4 regions of the Shewanella septentrionalis genome follow, and region 3 is predicted to be linked to each of the others. Evidence: predicted binding sites of a transcription regulator. Region 3 holds the regulator's gene; each other region holds the start of a gene.
The links. Region 3 encodes sigma-54, which starts transcription at its own class of promoters, with help from an activator protein. Its sites were predicted from a motif close to GTTGGCACGNNNNTNGNNT; they were not measured.
Positions count from the first base shown of each region.

Region 1: a site for sigma-54 is predicted at 1,548-1,566, ahead of fliD (flagellar filament capping protein FliD). Genes of this name have one in related genera too.
Region 2: a site for sigma-54 is predicted at 2,023-2,041, ahead of fliD (flagellar filament capping protein FliD). Genes of this name have one in related genera too.
Region 4: a site for sigma-54 is predicted at 2,708-2,726, ahead of NE536_RS06485 (BON domain-containing protein). Genes of this name have one in related genera too.

Region 1 covers NZ_JAMTCC010000001.1:143,881-149,103, reverse strand. The annotation lists gene NE536_RS00680 (flagellin) at 1-785, shown strand, start outside; gene NE536_RS00675 (flagellar protein FlaG) at 1,079-1,477, shown strand; gene fliD (flagellar filament capping protein FliD) at 1,619-2,974, shown strand; gene NE536_RS00665 (flagella biosynthesis chaperone for FliD, FliT) at 3,085-3,438, shown strand; gene fliS (flagellar export chaperone FliS) at 3,447-3,857, shown strand; gene NE536_RS00655 (sigma-54 dependent transcriptional regulator) at 4,144-5,223, shown strand, end outside.
Region 2 covers NZ_JAMTCC010000018.1:53,503-58,725, reverse strand. The annotation lists gene NE536_RS11975 (flagellin N-terminal helical domain-containing protein) at 1-727, shown strand, start outside; gene NE536_RS11970 (flagellin N-terminal helical domain-containing protein) at 953-1,759, shown strand; gene fliD (flagellar filament capping protein FliD) at 2,062-3,408, shown strand; gene fliS (flagellar export chaperone FliS) at 3,422-3,802, shown strand; gene NE536_RS11955 (hypothetical protein) at 3,771-4,097, shown strand; gene NE536_RS11950 (flagellar hook-length control protein FliK) at 4,087-5,223, shown strand, end outside.
Region 3 covers NZ_JAMTCC010000011.1:47,072-52,294, forward strand. The annotation lists gene mgtE (magnesium transporter) at 1-24, opposite strand, end outside; gene NE536_RS08155 (HPr family phosphocarrier protein) at 365-640, opposite strand; gene rapZ (RNase adapter RapZ) at 627-1,481, opposite strand; gene ptsN (PTS IIA-like nitrogen regulatory protein PtsN) at 1,478-1,921, opposite strand; gene hpf (ribosome hibernation promoting factor) at 1,924-2,211, opposite strand; gene NE536_RS08175 (RNA polymerase factor sigma-54) at 2,240-3,718, opposite strand; gene lptB (LPS export ABC transporter ATP-binding protein) at 3,826-4,557, opposite strand; gene lptA (lipopolysaccharide transport periplasmic protein LptA) at 4,554-5,108, opposite strand; gene lptC (LPS export ABC transporter periplasmic protein LptC) at 5,095-5,223, opposite strand, start outside.
Region 4 covers NZ_JAMTCC010000008.1:131,767-136,989, forward strand. The annotation lists gene NE536_RS06470 (L-dopachrome tautomerase-related protein) at 1-274, opposite strand, end outside; gene NE536_RS06475 (sigma-54 interaction domain-containing protein) at 382-1,752, opposite strand; gene NE536_RS06480 (hypothetical protein) at 2,001-2,456, shown strand; gene NE536_RS06485 (BON domain-containing protein) at 2,762-3,316, shown strand; gene NE536_RS06490 (DUF3224 domain-containing protein) at 3,513-3,935, opposite strand; gene NE536_RS06495 (hypothetical protein) at 4,116-4,901, opposite strand; gene NE536_RS06500 (polysaccharide deacetylase family protein) at 5,116-5,223, opposite strand, start outside.

The DNA of each region.
Region 1 (5,223 bases), on a different contig from region 3:
CAATTACCGGCGGTGACAATGCTGCTACAGTTGCTGATAACATTAATAAAGCAGGTGCAGGCGTTACGGCTGAGGCCTCAGTTACGACAACACTGTCTGGCTTAAGTGCTGCGGATACGGGGACTTTCTCTGTTGTTGCCAAAGATGGTACAAAAGATAGCTACGATTTAGCAACATATAAAGGCGATTCAGCGCAACTTGCTACTGACTTAGGTAAAGCGGGATACGATGTTAGCCACGATAAAGAAACGGGTGTCATTAGTATTACAGCTAAGGGTGTTGCTGGTGTAGAAGTTGCTGGTTATGGTGGCGGTACAACGGCGAAATTAGGTGGTCAAGCTGCTGGTGCAGCAAACGCCAGTAAAACGTCTGAACTTAAATTATCTTCACCTGAAAAATTTGCCATTAAAGGCACAACAGCTAACGAACTGCTCGGTGGCGGTGTGACTGCAACTGCTGGTAGCTCTAAATTGTCTGAAGTGTCTAAAATTGATATTGGCACGGCTAAAGGAGCACAGGATGCCTTGGCTGTCATAGATTCAGCTATTGCTGGTATTGATTCCCAACGTGCAGATTTGGGTGCGGTACAAAACCGTATGAACTTCACAATCAATAACTTAGGGAACGTGCAAACTAACGTAGCAGATGCCCGTAGCCGTATTCAAGATGTTGACTTTGCAAAAGAAACTGCAGAAATGACTAAGAAACAAATTCTGTCTCAGACATCTTCTGCTATGTTGGCACAAGCCAACCAATTACCACAAGTTGCCCTGTCATTGCTGTAATTATGATTGGCGGTTATCTCATACTGAGATGATTGACAGCTAAGTGTTTGGCACTGAGAGGGGAGGTTCGTTTAGACCCTTCCCTTTGTGCATTAAAATGGTCAGTTTAGTGTTGTTAATAAAGTGATTATAAGTCAATAACATTTAGTAGCATCATCAATATACAGTAGTAAGCAGATTAGTAGCTGTTTGAAGATAAAGCTGAAGCGTGTAGTTTTGTGCTTCATCTGTGAGGTTAGTACTTTCTAGCAGTACCAGAGTACATAGGTAAGTGTGACTAAGAGGGTGGCATGATGGATATTAATTCAGTTAGTACATCTAATGTAGTGGGGCTGAAGACAGAGCTTAAACTAGCTCCTCCACAATCTCTTCAGCAAGAGTCAAGTGGTTCAATAAAGCCTTTGTTTGGCCAATCAAACAGCGTGAACATGGTAGAAGATGGCGAGTCTACAAAAGATACTAAAACGAATGTTGAGCAGTTAGATAAGGTTGCGAGTGACCTGACGGATATGGTAACTATGATGCGTAAGGGATTAGCATTTAAAGTTGATGCGAGTTCTGATAGGCCTGTTGTCAGTGTTATGGATATAGACTCTGGTGAAGTGCTGCGACAAATTCCTAGTGAAGAGGCGCTTGCCTTGGCTGAAAAATTGTCTGAAGTGACTGGTGCATTAATAAAAACAGAGGTTTAAGTTGTAGTTTTTAATATGCATTGATGAGAGGTTCAATCTAAAGTGGTAAGCTATTCACATTAACTGAAGTGTTGGCGTGAATCTTGCTGAATTATTGACTATGCGTTTTGGTAAGTTTTTAGACGCAGATCAGAGGTGGATATGGGATTAACATCATTGGGTGTAGGTACTGGCATGGACATCGGCGGCATTGTAACCGCTCTAGTTAATGCAGAAAAAGCGCCTAAAGAAGCCAAATTCAATGCTCAAGAAGGTAAGATAAATACTCAGATCTCTGCTCTTGGGGCATTGAAAAGTGCAATGTCTGATTTCTTAGAGAAAATAAAACCTCTATCTGATGCTAAAACTTTTACAGGTTTTAAGAGTGCGCTTTCCAATAAAGATTTTATGACCGCAACAGTTGACCCGACTGCAGTAGCTGGTAACTATAAAGTTATTGTTGAACAGTTGGCTGAAAGCCATAAATTAGGTTCTACAGCAGTTACAGATGTTACGGCTCCAATAGGAAGTGGCTCATTAAGTCTGACAGTGGGAAGTGAGAGCTTTAATGTCGCTGTTGGTGCAGAAGACTCTCTGCAAGACATTATGAAAAACATCAATGCTTCTAAAGATAATGTTGGAGTAACTGCAACCATTATTAAGGGCGATAATGGTGCTCAGTTGGTTCTTACATCTAACAAGACTGGTGCGGCTAATGTAGTTCAAGCATCGGCCACGGATGACGCTGGAACAGCACTTTCAGATGTTTTTGCAATGACAGAATTACAACCTGCAAAAGATGCAATTTTGTATGTTGATGGTTTAAAAGTGACTTCTGATTCAAACGAAGTAAAAAATGCGATTACAGGTATCAACTTAACATTGACGGATGCTAACAAAGATAAAACAACGACACTCAAAATTGAACCTAATCGTGAATCTTCTAAAACAGCTATAAAAGATTTTGTTAATTCATACAATGAGTTAATGAAAACCATGTCTGGCATGTCAGGCTATGATCCCAAAACTAAGAAAGCAGGTGTATTGCAAGGTGATTCTGTTATTCGTGGTGTCCAAAACCAGATGAGGGGCGTGTTGTCATCAACGAGTGGTGATAGTGGCTCTATGATGTTAGCGAATCTGGGCATTAAAACCACTCAGACGGGGAGCCTTGAGATTGATGATAAAAAGCTTGATGAAGTGCTAAGTAAAGATATTAATGCCGTATCCGACTTTTTTTCAGCGGAAAAAACTGGGTTTGGTACACGAATGAAAGATGTTACTGACTCCTATGTAAAAACAGGGGGGATTTTAGATAGTCGAGATGAAAGTTTAGATACTCAACTTTCTCGTATTACCGATAGCCGTGAGAGTCTTGCCTTAAAAATGAAGGCCTATGAAGCTAGGTTATTAAAGCAGTACAATGCTATGGATTTGATTGTTGGCCAGATGAACGCTCAAGGTAGTATGCTAACTCAGCGACTCGACTCTCTTCCTGGGCTTGTGAGCAAACGATAATATTTTATCAGCCAAATTGTCCCTACCGTAAGATAGATTTACACGATGTTTGCCAGTTTTTGGATTTTATGAGTTTGTTATCTAAAGTGGCAGAGTAAGAGATTTTATTTATGCATCATAGCCAAATTAATACACAGAATGTTGTTAGCACATTAGATTCTCTTAATGAGCAAATGAATGAAATCATTAGACAAGTGACTACATTATCAATAGATAATGAAAATATTGATTTTTTGGTATTAAAATTGCAAGAGTTTGTTGGCCAGCGTCAATTATTACTTGAGGCTTTGGTTGCAGATGAGCAATTTGTTGACAGAGATTATTTGCAGTTACAGTTTTCATTAACTCAAGCATGTACAGAGAAAGCCAATGTTTTCTTACTGGACAGGCAAGCTCTATTGCATGCTGGTAGTAATAGTCAACGTCATATCAATGTATACAAGTCGATAGATGCAAATAGGTAGGTACTAATATGAGAGGTTCATTACAGTCATATCGTAAGGTTTCTTTAGAAAGTGAGATAGCAGTGGCATCGCCTCACCGCATTATTCAAATGATGTTTGCTGGTTTGCTTGAGCGTTTGGCTCAGAGTCGATATGCAATAGAGCAGCGTGATTTTGCAAAAAAAGGGCTTCTTATTGGCAAATCGCTAGGGATTATCGCGGGGCTGAATAGCTGCTTAAATATGGAAGCTGAAGGCAGTGTTGCTTACAATCTCAGTAATTTATATGATTTTATGTTGCGCCGTATTTCTGAGGCGAATTTGAATAATGATGTTAAAGCGATTGATGATGTAAGTGACATAGTTCGTACTCTAAAAGAGAGTTGGGATGCGATTCCTGCAGATAAACATAATATTTCTGCGCATTCTGAAGCGGGTTAATATCTTATTTGGTGATTAAAAATAGACGCACTGGTTGCGTCTTTTTTTTGGCTTAAAGTCAAACATTTGACGTTTTTAGCTAGAATCATGGCATAAATGAACTAAAATCAATTCAGTTTGGCATAAACCTCATCTGAGGCTTGCTTCTCGTCTGCTGATAATACAATATTCATCACAGTAGTGATGGTGGCACAGATTGTTACATTGAATTTGTTAAGCTTTTACAGCAACTAATCATAAATAATTAATGCGAATTAATACATATTAGAGCTTTACGGCCTACTGAATGATGCAAACAGATCAACGAATTTTACTTATCGGCCCCCCATCAGAGCGATTAAATCGCCTGTGTTGCATTTTTGATTTTTTAGGTGAGCAAATTGTACAAATTGACGCCGAAAAATTAGGTGCTAGCCTCCAAGATACCCGTTTTAGAGCTTTAGTTATCCTAACTGATGTTATGGATGCAGAGATGCTTAAAAACATCGCGGGTCAACATCCATGGCAACCTATGCTGTTGCTTGGCAACGTTGACGATCTGCAAGTATCTAACATTCTTGGAAATATTGAGGAACCTTTAACCTATCCTCAACTCACTGAATTATTACACTTCTGCCAAGTATTTGGCCAAGTTAAGCGTCCTCAAGTCCCCACAAGTGCGAATCAAACTAAGTTATTCCGAAGCTTGGTGGGGCGCAGTGATGGTATTGCCAATGTAAGGCATTTGATTAATCAAGTGGCAACATCTGAGGCAACCGTGCTTGTACTGGGTCAATCCGGTACAGGTAAAGAAGTGGTCGCCCGTAATATCCATTATTTGTCTGAACGCCGTGATGGCCCTTTTATTCCAGTGAACTGTGGTGCTATACCACCAGAGTTGTTAGAGAGTGAACTTTTTGGCCATGAGAAGGGATCATTTACTGGGGCAATATCCTCTCGTAAAGGCCGTTTCGAATTGGCTGAAGGCGGCACACTATTTCTTGATGAAATTGGTGATATGCCATTGCAGATGCAAGTTAAATTGCTTCGTGTACTGCAAGAACGGGTATTTGAGCGTGTTGGCGGCACTAAGACCATCAACGCCGATGTGCGCGTTGTAGCAGCGACACATAGAGATTTAGAAACCATGATCAGCGTTAATGAGTTCCGTGAGGATCTCTATTACCGCCTAAACGTATTCCCAATTGAAATGCCCGCGTTGTGTGATCGCAAGGATGATGTACCTTTGCTATTACAAGAGTTGGTTAGCCGAGTCTACAACGAAGGCCGTGGCAAGGTGCGTTTTACGCAGCGCGCGATAGAGTCGTTAAAAGAACATGCTTGGTCGGGTAACGTGCGTGAGCTGTCTAATTTAGTCGAACGTCTC
Region 2 (5,223 bases), on a different contig from region 3:
GCGTTTGTCGACGGGTTTACGTATCAATAGCGCATCTGATGATGCTGCGGGTTTGCAAATTGCTAACCGCATGAGTGCTAACGTAAAAGGCATGGAAACGGCTTCACGCAATATTTCTGATGCAACCTCTATGCTGCAAACCGCCGATGGTGCATTAGAAGAATTAACGACCATTGCTAACCGCCAAAAAGAATTGGCCACTCAAGCGGCGAACGGTGTGAATTCTGCTGATGATTTAACTGCGCTGAATGATGAATTTGTACAGTTAAACGATGAAATTACACGCATTGTTGAAAACACAACCTATGCGGGTAATAACCTGTTTAAAGATGCGACTGATGGCGTACTTATTAAAGGTGTTGACTTCCAGATTGGTGCTGGAATAGCAGAAACACTGAATGTGAAGTTAGGCGCTATTTCAACAACTGTAACAGGTGACTTAACCACTGGTGCTACTGCTGCAATTACCGCTGTTGATACTTTCTTAGCCAAAGTGGGTACAGAACGTTCTACACTAGGCGCCAACATTAACCGTCTTGGCCATACTGCGGCTAACCTTGCCAGCGTAACTGAAAATACCAAAGCCGCTGCAGGCCGTATTATGGATGCCGATTTCGCGGTTGAATCTGCCAATATGACCCGTAACCAATTATTAGTTCAAGCGGGTACAACAGTACTGTCTTCAGCTAACCAAAATACAGGTTTAGTCATGGGGTTACTGCGCTAATTTTATTAAATTAGTCAGTGTTAGTTTTAATGCCAGTGAGCTTAGCTTGCTGGCATTTTTTATGGCGTTTTGAGCATGCCATTTCAGTCTGTTTTTATAGAGGTGATCCCATCTATTTTTAAATAAGTTTTAGTTGTGTGCTGTTGCTGTCGCCTTAATTAGTTATGGATCGATGCTGAGATTCAGGCATCGCCAAGATAACCGTTATTTTTCAGGAGAACTGATATGTTAGGTGTTCATACTAATTACGCTTCAATTGTTGCTCAAGGTGCTGTTAACAAAAGCAATAACTTATTGACTAATGCTATGGAGCGTTTGTCTACGGGTTTACGTATCAATAGCGCATCTGATGATGCTGCGGGGTTGCAAATTGCAAACCGCATGAGCGCTAACGTAAAAGGTATGGAAACAGCATCACGCAATATTTCTGATGCGACCTCTATGCTGCAAACCGCTGATGGTGCGTTAGAAGAATTAACGACCATTGCCAATCGCCAGAAAGAATTGGCTACTCAAGCATCAAACGGTGTTAACTCAACTGATGATTTGAAAGCATTGAATGATGAGTTTAAAGAGCTAAATGATGAGATCGAGCGTATTGCTACCAAAACGACTTATGCAGGTAATGACCTTTTTACCAAGCTTACAGATGTAACTTTCCAGATCGGTGCAGGTAAAGATGAAATTCTGAACGTTAAACTTACAGCGCTTACGGCAGACATTACGGCTCTTAAAGCTGGCGATTTAGAAGGCACCCCGAATGATGCAATTAAGTTAGTGGATGATTTTATTTCTGCAGTTGGCACTAAACGTTCAACCTTAGGCGCCAACATTAACCGTCTTGGCCATACTGCGGCTAACCTTGCCAGCGTAACTGAAAATACCAAAGCCGCTGCCGGCCGTATTATGGATGCCGATTTCGCGGTTGAATCTGCCAATATGACGCGCAACCAATTATTAGTTCAGGCGGGTACAACAGTACTTTCTTCAGCTAACCAAAATACTGGCTTAGTGATGGGTCTATTGCGTTAATGTTATTGGGTAAGTGATGTCATTGGTCACAGCTAAAATGCCAGTTAGTTGCGCTGACTGGCATTTTTATTTTAGCCACGGTTTATGTATTGGTCGGTAGTCGCTAAACCCGAGATTGAAACCTATAAGGTTCATATTTTAGTGGGGAATTTTCGATAACACAAAGTGGAAGATAGTTTTCCTGTTTAAGTGTTTATGCGGAAGTTTTTAGCTGTGTTCGGGCCAGTTAATTATTTAAATATCTTTAAAAACAGCAGCTTGTTTTTGGCATGCGTTTTGCTCTAGAACGAGTGGAGGTAGTCATGATTTCAGGTATGAATGCAGCACAATTTGCTCAGCAACTGATTGGCGCAGACCGCGCAGGTAAAGATACACTTTACAAAGGCAAGCTAACTGCCAGTAAAACACAGTTAGATGCCTATACGTTGCTTGAAAATAATATGAAGAAAATGGCCACTAAGCTCAGTGAAATCGGTGGTGATGCGGCGAAAGGGAAAATTGCTACAGTTACGGGCGAGAATGCGACCGCGACAGTTAAATCTGATGCGCCAAAGGGCAATTATGATTTGAGTGTGCATAAACTTGCGCAAGCGCATCAGCTTACTAAGACCTATACATCTGAAAACGAACTGTTACCCGCGTCAGGCGTAATAAGCATTCAAGTCGGTAGCGATCCGACTAAGCGCATGGAAATTGATTTGGCAACGGTTAATGGCGGTGCGCCTATTTCTGTGTCTCAGTTACGCGATGTGATCAATAAACAAGTGGGCAATCCAGGGGTACAGGCGTCATTAGTACGCACAGGTAACCAAATCGAATTTATGCTGTCTTCAAAGGAATCGGGTGTCGCGAATCAAGTGAAGGTGGAGTTTAATGGCGCTGATTGGGGCATGACAGAACGTCGTGCAGCACAAGATGCGGAACTCACATTAAACGGTATCGATATTACCAGCAGTAGTAACTATCTAGAGAATGTTGTTGATGGTGTCAGCCTTGAATTAGTCAAGGTGCATGCGGCTGGTGAAAGCAGCATGATTAAAGTAACAGACGATTTTGAAGCGAACAAGAAAGCGGTTAAGGATTTTGTCGATTCATTTAATTCTATAATGACGCAAATTAATCAATTAACCCGTTCAATGGGCGTTAAAACCTCTGACTCAAGCTCTTCGGATAAAGATAAAGAAGACAAAACTACCGCTGTGAGTGAAGCACAAATTGGTGTGTTGAAGGGGGATACTTCTATTCGCCTACTCCAGTCTAAATTACGTGATTCTGTATTTGTAACCGCCGCCAATGGTATGCGTTTGTCTGATATTGGGATTGAGATTGGTCGAGACGGAAAGCTAAAAATTGATGATGCTAAGCTGACCGATAGCTTTAAAAGTGATCCAGAAAAAGTACAAGCCATGTTTACTGGCCCTGATAGCTATGTCAAAAGCATCGAAAATACCCTAAAACCATTTACACAGTTTAATGGTTATATCGATCAAAAGCAGGAAGCGATTAATAAACAGATCAAAAGCGTGAATGACAGCATGGCACGTCATGATTATCAAATGAATCAAAAGTATCAGATTTATTTAACGCAATTTACTGCAATGGAAGCGACGATTAATCAATTTAGCGCTGCAAGTGGGCTATTTAGCTAGGAAATTATAACCAATGTTAAACGAGTACGATCCATTTAATGCCTACAAGCAAACCGCGTTAGACGCACAAGTAGCGGCAGCCACAACCCATGATATGGTGCGTATGCTACTTGATGGTTTATTGGAAGAACTAGAGCGGACCGCTGGCCATATGGAATACCAAAGGTATGAGGCGAAAGGCATGAGTATCCACAAGTGCCTTAATATAGTGCACGGCTTGGACTCTATGCTTGACCTTGAAAATGGTGGTGAAGTTGCCGTGAGTTTACATCGTCTCTATGACTTCTGTAGCCGTCAGCTTGTCAGTGCCAGTGTCGAAAACAGTGCAGAAGCTCTGGTTCCAATTACTCAGGTGATTACCAATGTCAGAGAAGGATGGGCAAATCTCAATTAAGCAATGGGCGCGTTTTGCGAGTGCTCTACGCCAATATGCAGATGCCCGGGATTGGGAAAATGTCCGAAAAGTGAATATCGCTTTGATTAAGGCGCTGCAACAGGCAGGTAAGGCTCATGATATTGAACAGAAAACTGCCCGTGCGGAATTAAAGCGGGTTCATTCTCAAGTGCTCCAAGAATTAATCTTGGCTCGTGATGAATTAGCCGTTGAAATGGGCCGATTTAAGTTGCAACAACCAGGTTTAGCCGCCTATCAATTAACTCAAGTGAGTGGAGCTGTGGATGATCTCTGATCTTCTTTCAATTCGTCCAGTGGGCACAAGTACCAGCTTGACGACTAAGGTGGTCAGTGCAGTTGATCAAGATAAATCTGAGCCATTTACCTTGTTGGCGTTACCTATAGGATTGCCTGTGGAATCTCTTCCTCTAGGTGAGGTGCGGTTGACTGCGAGTACTGAACAAGCTCAAGACAGTGATGCTGATACCTTTTTAAATCAATATATTAATAGTGATTTTTCTGGCTCAGTGCCTTTTGTACCCGTTGCTGCTCCTGTTGCATCAGTTGCTGCTCCTGCTGCTCCTGCTGTACCTGGAGTGCCTCCGTCACTGTTAAATACTGAGGTTAACTCAGCGCCTATTAGTCAAGACGGTTTAGCCGCTACGCCTCAGAACAGTCTCGTTTCACCGACTGCTGTTGCGCCGTTTGTTCCTGTTATTTTGCCTGCTGAAACTGTTAAAGCGGATCCGGTAGGTCGAACTCCTGCATCTTTAATTGGGCTCTCAGCCACAGATCAAAGAGGAAGCCTATTTAGCTCAGGGATGACCTCATCTATGGCTCTTGCAGGAAGTAGCACTCAGCCTACGAGTATGAGTGGTGAACCCTTGAAAATGAGCGGCGCATTTATGCAGGATTCAACGCTGGCACCTTTCTCTGGGAATTTTGACCATTTGAAATCTGACTCGTCAGTGTTTCAGCGTGTGTTAGCTGAGCTCAGGGGGCATGAAGCTAAAGATATTAATGCGATTGGAGCTCAGCAAGTTGCGGGCTCGCAGGCTGCCAGTGCCACTCAATGGGGACCCGTATCACTCACTCCAATGGCTTCTTTAGCGCAGCAATCTCAAGAGATCCTCACTCCCTTAAGAGAGCACCTTCGTTTCCAAGTCGATCAACATATTAAGAAAGCCGAATTGAGGTTAGATCCGCCGGAGCTGGGCAAGATCGAGCTTAATATTCGTTTAGAGGGCGATCGTTTACAGGTGCAAATGCATGCAGTGAATCCGGCAATTCGAGATGCATTGCTCAATGGTTTAGATCGTTTGAGAGTGGATTTGGCAATGGATCATGGCGGTCAAATTGATGTCGATATTGGTCAAGGTGGATCGTCACAGCACCAGCAGGAAACGGCATTATTTTCCTCG
Region 3 (5,223 bases):
GTTTTCTGAATTATCTACGGGCATTTGTCCTCCATAGTTGTCCGCCACTGTGCGGCAAATTGGTTCGAGAGTGCGCTGCTTTGCGCAGGGCTGAGACTTAGCGGTGACTTCGCGATAGCTATGCTTCAGTCACAGATAGAGCGCTCTGGCATAGGTCATGCGTTTTACGCATAGATTAAGGCGGCTAAGACTAAGGTGAGTCAGCGGTAATGCTCGCTAGTGTAATCGCCTATGGTTCGTGCCGTCGAGCGACAAATATGTCGCCAAGCTTTTGAAACGAGATGTGAACTGCACAAATAAGCAGTGCTAAGTGTGATGTGTACTGATCTGAGTGCCTGTGCGGAACACTGAGTATGAAATCAAACTAACAGGCTTCGTCAAACTTAGCGTCGATTAAGGCACAAATGGCATCCAGAGCGGGCTCAGCATCTGGGCCTTCGGCGATAAGTTTAATGGTTTTACCCATGCCAGTCTCAAGCATCAATAAGCCAAGCACGCTGGCGGCCGATGCCTGTTTATCGCCTTGTATTAAGGTGATGGTCGCATCAAACTCGGATGCCAGTACCACCAACTTAGTGGCGGCACGGGCATGTAATCCCAGTTTGTTACAGATGGTGATCTGACGTTCAAGCTTTGGCATTATTCAGCTCTCGATGGCGGGCATAAACTTTATGTTTACCGTTACTAAAGCGTTTAGCCAATTGCTCTGCGACGTAAACCGATCTGTGTTGTCCACCCGTGCAGCCAATCGCTACAGTTAAATAACTGCGATTGTTGCGCTCGAGATGCGGCAGCCAAGTTTCCAGTAAATTTTCGATTTGCCAGATGAACTTATTCACGAGTGGTTGACGATTTAAGAACTCAGCCACGGGCTCATCTAAGCCTGTCAATGGACGCAGCGCCAGTTCCCAGTGTGGGTTAGGCAGAAAGCGTACATCAAACATAAAGTCGGCTTCGGTTGGCATACCGTGCTTAAAGCCAAAGGACTCGAAGTTAATCACTAACTCTTTATCGACGCTGCCGAGCAGAATTTGTCTCACTTGATCGCTTAAATCATAGATATTCAAATTCGACGTATCTATGTAGTGATCGACCAGTTTTGACATAGGCTCGAGCAGTTTCCCTTCCAGCTTTATCGCTTCTTGCAAAGAGACTTGGCTCTTCGACAAAGGATGCAAACGGCGGGTCTCGCTGTAACGCTTAAGCAGAATTTTATCGCTGGAATTGAGGAAGAAGCTGGTTAACTCAGTATCAGGAGGCAGGCTCGCGAGTTGCTTCACTAAGACTTTATCCTGCTCAGGCATGTTACGCACGTCGACACTGATGGCGACGAGATCGTTACTGCCTTTGAGTTGCTCAAGCAAAGTGCCGATTAAGGGCAAGGGAAGGTTATCGACACAATAATAGCCGAGATCTTCGAGTACCCTTAGGGCGACAGATTTGCCTGAGCCTGAGCGGCCCGACACTATGACCAGTTTCATCCAGTGATTACCTGATAGAGTTCCGTTTCATCATGCGTCTTGCGTAATTGCTTTAATATTTGCTTGTCGCTCAGCTTTTCGGCCATGCAAGACAAGGTACTTAAGTGTTGCTGACATTGGTCAGCAGGCACCAGTAGTGCAAATAAAATATCAACAGGTTGCTTATCGATAGCATCGAATGCTATCGGCTCTTCACACTTAATGAGTATGGCAATGGGCTGATCTATATCGGCTAGTCGACCATGTGGAATGGCGATGCCGTTACCTATACCTGTGCTCCCCATCTTTTCGCGCGCCACTAGGCTTTCGAATATCTCTTGAGATGAGAGGGTCGGGTACTGGGCAGCGACTAAGTCGCTGATGAGTTCCAGTACCTTTTTCTTGCTGCCCGGAGTGGCGCAGGTAGTGCACTCCGGCCGCAGTATGGTACAAAGTTCCATTATTAGTGTTTTGTTAACTTCTCTTTGTGTTTAATAACCTGACGATCAAGCTTGTCAATCAGGGCGTCTATAGCGGCATACATGTCAGCATGCTCTGAAGTAGCAAAAACTTCACCACCGATAAGATTTATTCTCGCTTCGGCAATCTGTTGCATTTTCTCGACATTGAGCACAACGTGCACATTATTGATCTGTTCGAAATGGCGTTCAAGTTTTGAAAACTTTTCTTCTACATATGCGCGTAACGATTCGGTAATTTCGACATGGTGTCCACTCAGGTTTATTTGCATAGAAACGTCCTCCGATATCCACTGTAGGTTATAAACTTTTACGCTGATTAGAAGGCGGAATGAGCATAGCCTCTCGGTACTTCGCAATGGTTCTGCGGGCTACGTTGATCCCTTGTTCTGCCAGAAGTTGTGCCATCTTACTGTCGCTTAATGGTTTTTTCTGGTTTTCCGCTGCAACCAGTTTCTTAATGAAGGCTCTGATTGCTGTGGATGAGCACTCCCCACCATCGTCAGTTCCGACGTGGCTAGAGAAGAAGTATTTTAGTTCAAAAAGTCCCTTAGGGGTATGCATGTATTTCTGTGTCGTCACCCTTGAGATGGTCGACTCATGCATTTCTACCGCTTCGGCAATATCGTTCAGCACCATAGGTTTCATGGCTTCTTCACCGTATTCAAAGAAACCTTGCTGATATTGGACGATACAGTTCGCCACCTTCAACAGGGTATCATTACGGCTCTCTAAACTCTTGATAAACCATTTAGCCTCTTGCAGATGACCACGAATAAATTGGCTATCGGCTTGGCTTTTAGTGCTGCGCGCCATCGAGGCATAATGTTGGTTTACATTGATTTTTGGCATGCAGTCAGGATTCAGCTCAACCACCCAGCGGCCATTTTTCTTCGACACAGACACATCTGGGATGACGTATTCGTCATCGTTGGGCGTAATCAATAAACCTGGGCGAGGATTGAGGGTTTGGATAAGCGCGATGCCGTCTCTTAACTCATCCTCTTTTAATTTAGTCTTACGCATCAACAATCTAAAATCGCGGGCGGCGATCAGATCTAAATGATCTTTGATCAGCATGCGGGCGTTTTCTAGGTTGGGCGTATCAGCGGCGAAATGCGACAGTTGGATCAACAGGCACTCGCTTAAATCGCGGGCGGCAACACCAATGGGATCAAAATGTTGAATGCGCTTGAGTACGGCTTCTACTTCGTCGAGCTCAACCTCAGAATTGCCCATGGCTTCGAGGATTTCGTCAGTGCTTTGGGTGAGATAGCCTTGATCGTCGATGGCATCAATAATGGCGGTGGCAATGGCTAAATCGGTTTCAGAAAACGGCGTGAGGTTTTTTTGCCATTCTAAGTGTTCATACAAGCCTTCACTGGTCTCACCTTGGAAGGGCATATCGTCTTCACGACTGCCACCGGGGCCAGAATTAGGAGAGGCGGTGAACACTTCATCCCATGTGGTGTCCATGGGGAGTTCGTCGGGCATGGACTCTTTCGTGAGCGACTCTGCCGTATCTATGGTGGAGCTGTCTTTTTCTGGCGGCAGGGTGCTAGATTCACTGAAATCCGTATCGGATAGCGTTTGGTTTACAGGGTCTTTAGTGGCGTCGAATTGATCCTCTTCCAGCTCGAGAAGGGGATTAGAATCTAAGGCTTGCTGGATCTCTTGCTGCAGTTCTAATGACGACAGTTGCAACAGACGGATGGCCTGTTGTAATTGTGGCGTCATGGTTAACTGTTGACCCAGTTTGAGCTGGAGTGACGCTTTCATGTTACCGCTGATCCCTACGTTATTATTGTTGGATGAGGTCGCTTGTTATCATCTTGAGTGGAGTCCAATGGTGGCATAAATTGCCTGCATTGGCTCCGCTTGATTAACTATAGCCTGAATTGTTCACCTAAGTACACAGCCCTAACTTGCTGATTGTCTAAGATCTCTGCGGGTGTTCCTTCGGCAATCAAGTTTCCGTGACTCACGATATAGGCATGTTCACACACATCTAATGTCTCACGGACATTGTGGTCTGTGATCAACACGCCAAGGCCACGACTTTTGAGCTGTTCGATAATCTTTTTAATGTCGATAACCGAAATCGGATCGACACCAGCAAAGGGTTCATCGAGCAAAATGAACTTAGGATTTGCTGCTAACGCCCGCGCAATTTCGACACGGCGACGTTCACCGCCCGACAATGACATGCCTTGGCTGTCACGGATGTGGGTGATGTGGAACTCTTCAAGCAGATGCTCTAGCTCTTCTTCCCTTTGCTCTTTTTTTAGTTCTTTACGCGTTTGCAGCACGGCCATGATGTTGTCATGGACGGTCAGTTTACGAAAGATACTGGCTTCCTGTGGCAAGTAACCTATGCCTTTGCGGGCGCGCAGGTGCATAGGATCTGCGGTTAAATCATCATCGTCGATAAAGATGTGGCCTTTATCGCTCTTAACCAGACCGACGACCATGTAAAAGGTGGTAGTTTTACCCGCGCCGTTCGGGCCGAGCAGTCCAACAACTTGACCTGTCTTTACCGTTAGACTGACGTCTTTAACCACTTGGCGACTCTTATAACTCTTCGCCAGATTTTGTGCTCTTAGGGTGATTTGGGTCATTTAGAGTCCTGCTTTTTCACAGGTTTATCCGCTGGCGCGTCTGGTTTGGCATCATCTTGATAGCTTTCAGGCTGAATAATAGTGATCACGCGATCGTCACCACTACCTGTGCTTTCTGCAATCAATTTTTGCTGGATGATGTTATAGCGGATCACATTACCCGTCACTTGGCTACCTGCTTGATCTAACGAAGCTTGGCCTTTCAGTGTCAGGGTACGGCTTGCCATATCGTAACGAATTTCTTTCGCGCTCGCCGAGGCTGGACGGCCATCGTCTAACACTTGGCTGTAAGTTGCGGGGTTACCAGTGGCCACTAAAATTTTGCTATTTTCACCTTCGGCAGAAAATGCACGCAGTTCATTTGCTTGGATTTTTATCGAGCCTTGGGTAACTTCCACCGGACCAAAGAAGATGATCTGGTTGTTCTTGATATCTGCCGTTTGGCTCACTGCTTTGATTTTAACTTCCTGCTTTAGGTCGTCGACTTTAGCAAAGGCGCTCATGCTCATTATTAGCATTAGGCTGGCAAGTAATACGTTATTTTGCTTCATATGTTCCTACTACCTGACTGGTCAATTTCACTTCCTGCGCGTTGAGGTCGGCATAAAGGCCTTGGCCTTGAATATTAAAATCTTTCCCTGTGACGTAAATGGTACGGTCAGAGGT
Region 4 (5,223 bases), on a different contig from region 3:
GAGTCATATTGGCAGTCGAAGCTTTTTGCAAATCCATTGAAGGCCAAGCTTTGTAAGCATTGGTTTCACGATTAACTTCAATCAGTTGTAAACCTGACGGCGTATCAAGTGGATGTACCGTGGCAAAAATCCGACCTTGTGCAGTGACGCTGACATTGCCAGGTCGTATTGGCAATTCAGCGACTGTTTCAAGACTTCCTACCGCTGGGGTAGCGTTTACAAAACTACTGGCAGTCAAAGAAAGCCATAATGCTGTAGTAAATAAGTGTTTCATATTCTATCTCCGCTTTTCTGTTTAAGGGCTGTAGAATAGGAGTTATTATTTACAAAAAAAATAGTGCAAAAATCGGTTCTGTTTCAATATTAATTTGATAATCAGCACTATTCCGCCGTCGGCTCACCCGCTTCGACTTGTTGCTCGTACTTGCTGAGCTTGTTGTAGAGGGTTTTTACACTGATCCCCAGTTGCTCGGCAGTGTCGGTTTTATTGCCTTGAGTGGTTTCTAATGCTTGATAAATGGCGATTTTTTCTAAGTCTTCTAAACGCATGCCCTGCGGAATAACCACTTGGTCATCGGCAGATGCCCCCATTTCACTCGCCTGTGGCAGTTGTAAGTGACTGGGTAAAATCTCTTGATCTGCCAAAATATAGGCTCGCTCAATGGCATGTTTTAATTCACGCACATTCCCTGGCCAAGGATATGCCGCAATCATCTGCGCACTGTCTTCAGCGAGGCTTTTATTCTGCTTTTCGGCCACATTACGATAGGCAAGAAAATGCTGCGCTAGCCCGAGAATATCATCGCCACGTTCCCTTAATGGCGGAACGCGGATAGGGAACTGGGCCAAACGGAAATACAAATCTTCGCGAAATTGCCCAGCCTCAATCGCCACTATGGGATCACGATTAGTTGCCGCCACAATCCGCACATTGGCATGCTGCACTTTGGCACCGCCAACGGGACGATATTCGCTATTTTCAAGCACTCTGAGTAACTTCACTTGATGCTCAATCGGCATTTCGGTGACTTCATCAAGAAATAAGGTTCCACCTTCTGCCTGCTCAAATACGCCTTTGTGATCGCGATTCGCACCAGTGAAAGCGCCTTTGACATGACCAAACAGCTCACTATCGACCAACTCAGGGCTTAATGCACCGCAGTTAATTGCAATAAAAGGCTCGTTCAATCTCGGGCTGGCAAGATGTATGGTATTGGCAACGAGCTCTTTCCCTGCGCCACTCTCACCAATAATCAGCACATTACTGTCGGTCGCAGAAACGCGACGTATCGTACGATACAGCTTGTGCATAGCTGCAGAGGAACCGACAAGCAAACCATATTGGTCTAGCTCGCTGGAAAAAGGCCGAGGCCGGATTGGTGATGAGACTAAATACTGGGCAAAATCGGCGAAGATGTCACTGATCAACGTCATATCGTAGGGTTTACGAAAATGATAACAGGCAAAATTCGACATTAACTGATCAAGATTGGGGTTCGGCTGACCATCGGAGAGAAAAATAAACTCGATATTAGACAAGGCCGTATTGTCCAGCAGCCCAAGATAATCCTCACGGCTAAGGCTAGACAGCTCAATGATGGCAACATCAATGTGGTTCGCCTCAAGCTGCTCTATCCAAGGTAAATCATCGACACTGCGTAGCTTATTAAAGTCGGCTGCGCCGGCGAGTTCAATGATAGCTTGCTCGGCGTTTACATCCTGCAGGTGATAAAAAAGTGTCAATCGAGCCATGCTATCCCACTCCCTGTGTATGAAGGGCTACTGTATGTCAGTCGTGAAATTTTAACAACAGCAACGGTAATAGTTGCCGATATTCTAAGAGGATGGCGCAAGTAACCGAGAATATCAGCCTAAAAATCAGCCTGTTAACATACCATTAAAAATGAGAACAAAATATGCATGGTAGCTGAACGAAACGCAATTAGTTAAGCCAAACCGTTAAACAGGACTGTGCCGAACACTGGCATTTGGAGGCATTCATGAAGTCTAATGTTGTGCAACATCAGACTGATATCCGCGCCGATATCAGTTTGATTGATGAAATAATAAAGCTCAATCAAGAAGGGCTAACATTCTACAATCAGGCAATGACGTACGTCGAAGACTATAACCTTAAGCGTATTTTTTCGACCAAAGCGAATATCCACCAACGAATGTTGACGCGTTTTGAACAGCTGCGCCCTCTAACTGGTGAGCCTATTCATGGTCTAAGTCATGCAATACCAGTGACTTATACTCAAGTGACCAAATTGCTGCAACAATGCCATATGGCACAAGCGATGGCCGCACTTGTCGCCATTGAACAACAAGTGTTAATCCAGATGAAACAAGCGGTAAGGCAAGCACATCAGCCACAGCTTGCCAATCAGCTCGCAGAAGGTGCCGCTTGGTTGCAAATCAGTTGCGATGGTATGAGTTCACTCAACCCCAGTTAATCCTTGTAGCTGTTAGCATCAGTGCACATCAATATGATGTCTCTGTACTAATACGGCTTGCTACTGCATACGCGAAACCTTACACACTCAACCGCACTTATTCGTGCGGTTTTTTTATGCTCTAAAGATGGCTTTGCTTACCAGCAAAAATTACATTTTGTCGGTAAAAAAGACCGACTTAGGGGAAATCGCTGAGACATGAAAATATCGAAACTATCAACTAGAAGCATTAAATTCAATAACTTAATAAAACTGGCACGATTCACGCATTATCTAACATCGAGAAAACAACGGAGGATATGATTATGAAAACCACAACAGCATCAGTACTAGCGACCTTACTTGTCGGTTCAATCAGTTTAAATGTCGCAGCGGCTCAAGATTGGAAGGACGGGGCAAAGGATGCGTGGATCGATGGTAAAGCTGAAACCACTTTACTGCTCAACACTAACCTCAATTCCTTTGACATTATCACCGATGTGAAAGACGGAAACGTCACATTAACAGGTAAAGTGGAAAGCAGTGTTGATAAAGCCCTCGCCTCTGAACTGATCAAAAGTTTAGACGGGGTAAAAGATGTCGATAACCAACTCACTGTAATGAATGAGAAAGAAGGCACCAGTGACGTTGTCGCGTCGTTGACCGATTCTAAGGTTGCCACAGTCGTCAAAACCCGTTTACTGTTTTCAACCGATGTTTCTGGCACCCAGATTAATGTGGATGTCGCCAATGGTATCGTCACCTTAAAAGGTGAAGTTGCTAGCGATGCCGAACGTCAGTTAGCGCTGAAAATTGCTGAGAATACCGACGACGTGAAAAAGGTTGTCGATAAAATCAAAGTCGTAAAAAACATGTCTTAATGCAAGCAGTTAGTCTTGACTCAACAATTTGACCTAATTGGTTATAAAAGTTAGTTATAACAAAGCATTACAAAAAACCAGCCTAGGCTGGTTTTTTTATGTCTATTATCAGATTTAACCAAGCTAGGTTTTCTATCTCGACTAAGGAAGACTAAATTGCGAAAACAAAAATCGAAGTGGGAAAATAAAAGCTGCGCTAAAATGTGGGCTCAGCGCTGGCTTCAAAGCCAAACTGGAACTCATAAAAATGCTGACCATTTTCGATACTGATGGCCATAGTGCCCGTTAAGCCCTGCAACTCGCCCACGCCAGAATGGGGAACCACTTCTAAGATCAAACGGTTTTGCCCATCGGTCATAATGCCAAAATGTTGCAGCACGAAACTGCCCTGCTTACCGCATACATTGCCAACCACTTGTTCAATCGCCACATAGCCAGCCGAGCCTTTGACTGACGTCATCGCACTGAGCATTTCACCTTGACTGCGGCCCTCAAGCTCACCATAAAAGGTTTTATCTAAGCCCATACGCCCTAACGTCACGCCGCCAACCCCAGTCGCATAGGTGCTATCTGGGGTGAGCTTAACATCAAATTTCCCCGTAATTTTACTAACTTGCATGACACTCTCCTTGTCAAAACGTTATGCCAAGTCTATCTACCCGAGATTGCTTGCCGCTGCGGCAAGCATGATTCACGGAACGAAAAATAACTTAGCACAAGCCTGCGCAGATCCATAATCGCATTTACACACTTCCCTTACACACTTCCCTTACACACGCCCCTTGCACACGCCAACTGACTACTGAGTTAAGTGACTGATGCCAGTTTCACTCACTGCCACTTCTGTGGTTTTGACGATTTCAGGGCTTTCAGACATAGGTTGGTCAGGCGCTCTATCGCGATAAGTCACGGCAATTTTGAATGGAGCTTCGAAGGGATAAACAGGTTCAATACTGTCCACCTCAATGCGATCGCCCAGCACGACGCTGCCTAAATGCTTCAAATTATTGTGTTCAAAATCGAGGCTAAACAAACCAAGATACCAAAATACCCCCGAACCTTGGGTCGTCACAATAAACGGCGCCACAAAGGGCATAGTCTGCAGTTTAGGATCATCTTGAATGGGCGCGTTACTCTGGGTATCGGGCTCTAAAGCGGGATCGAAATTTAACGGGGTAATGCGTAAATAATCCAGTAATGCTCGGCCTTTTACGTCACCGTCTTGATAATCCCCCATTGCAAATTCTGTTTGCTTGATCTTAATAAAATGGGTCAAGGCAACCGATTTACCGCCCTCTGGTAGGGTAATTTCAAACGGGTTAGCGGTATTTAAGCTAAAGAGTTTAAGCATCACTTCCGATGCATTCGCCACCGGTTTAACCTCAAGTGGTGTCACCACTTCGACCTCATTGGCCTGTGCCTGCGCTTTTTCCTGTGCCATAGCCTCGTCGTATTGCATAACTTGGCCATCTTCCATCACCATATAAATATCATCATTGGTCATGTTGAAACGGTAAATACCCGCGGCAAGTATGGCGAATATCACTAAGGTGCCCGCTAGGGTTAACTTTACAAACGTACTCATTTTCTCTCCCCAATCGCGCGCTTTGTGCGCTGCTTTTCTAACACTGATCAACTTCAAATCAATGTCGGAGCAGTATTACAGATACTGAGTTAAAGCGGAGTGGGTAAAGTGTAAAAAAGTGACGCTATTTTGAAATTTGTCAGGCTAAGTTCAGCAACATGTCCTTTACTCGGTGAATATTATGGGCCGAGTAAATACTCAGCCCAACACTTAGCTACTTCTCGTTTTTCCACAAGGCTGGGGTTTGACTCGGTTGCCAATTACTTTGGGAGAAATGGGCTTGCACTAAGGAATAGATTTTATCTTGATACGAGACAAAATC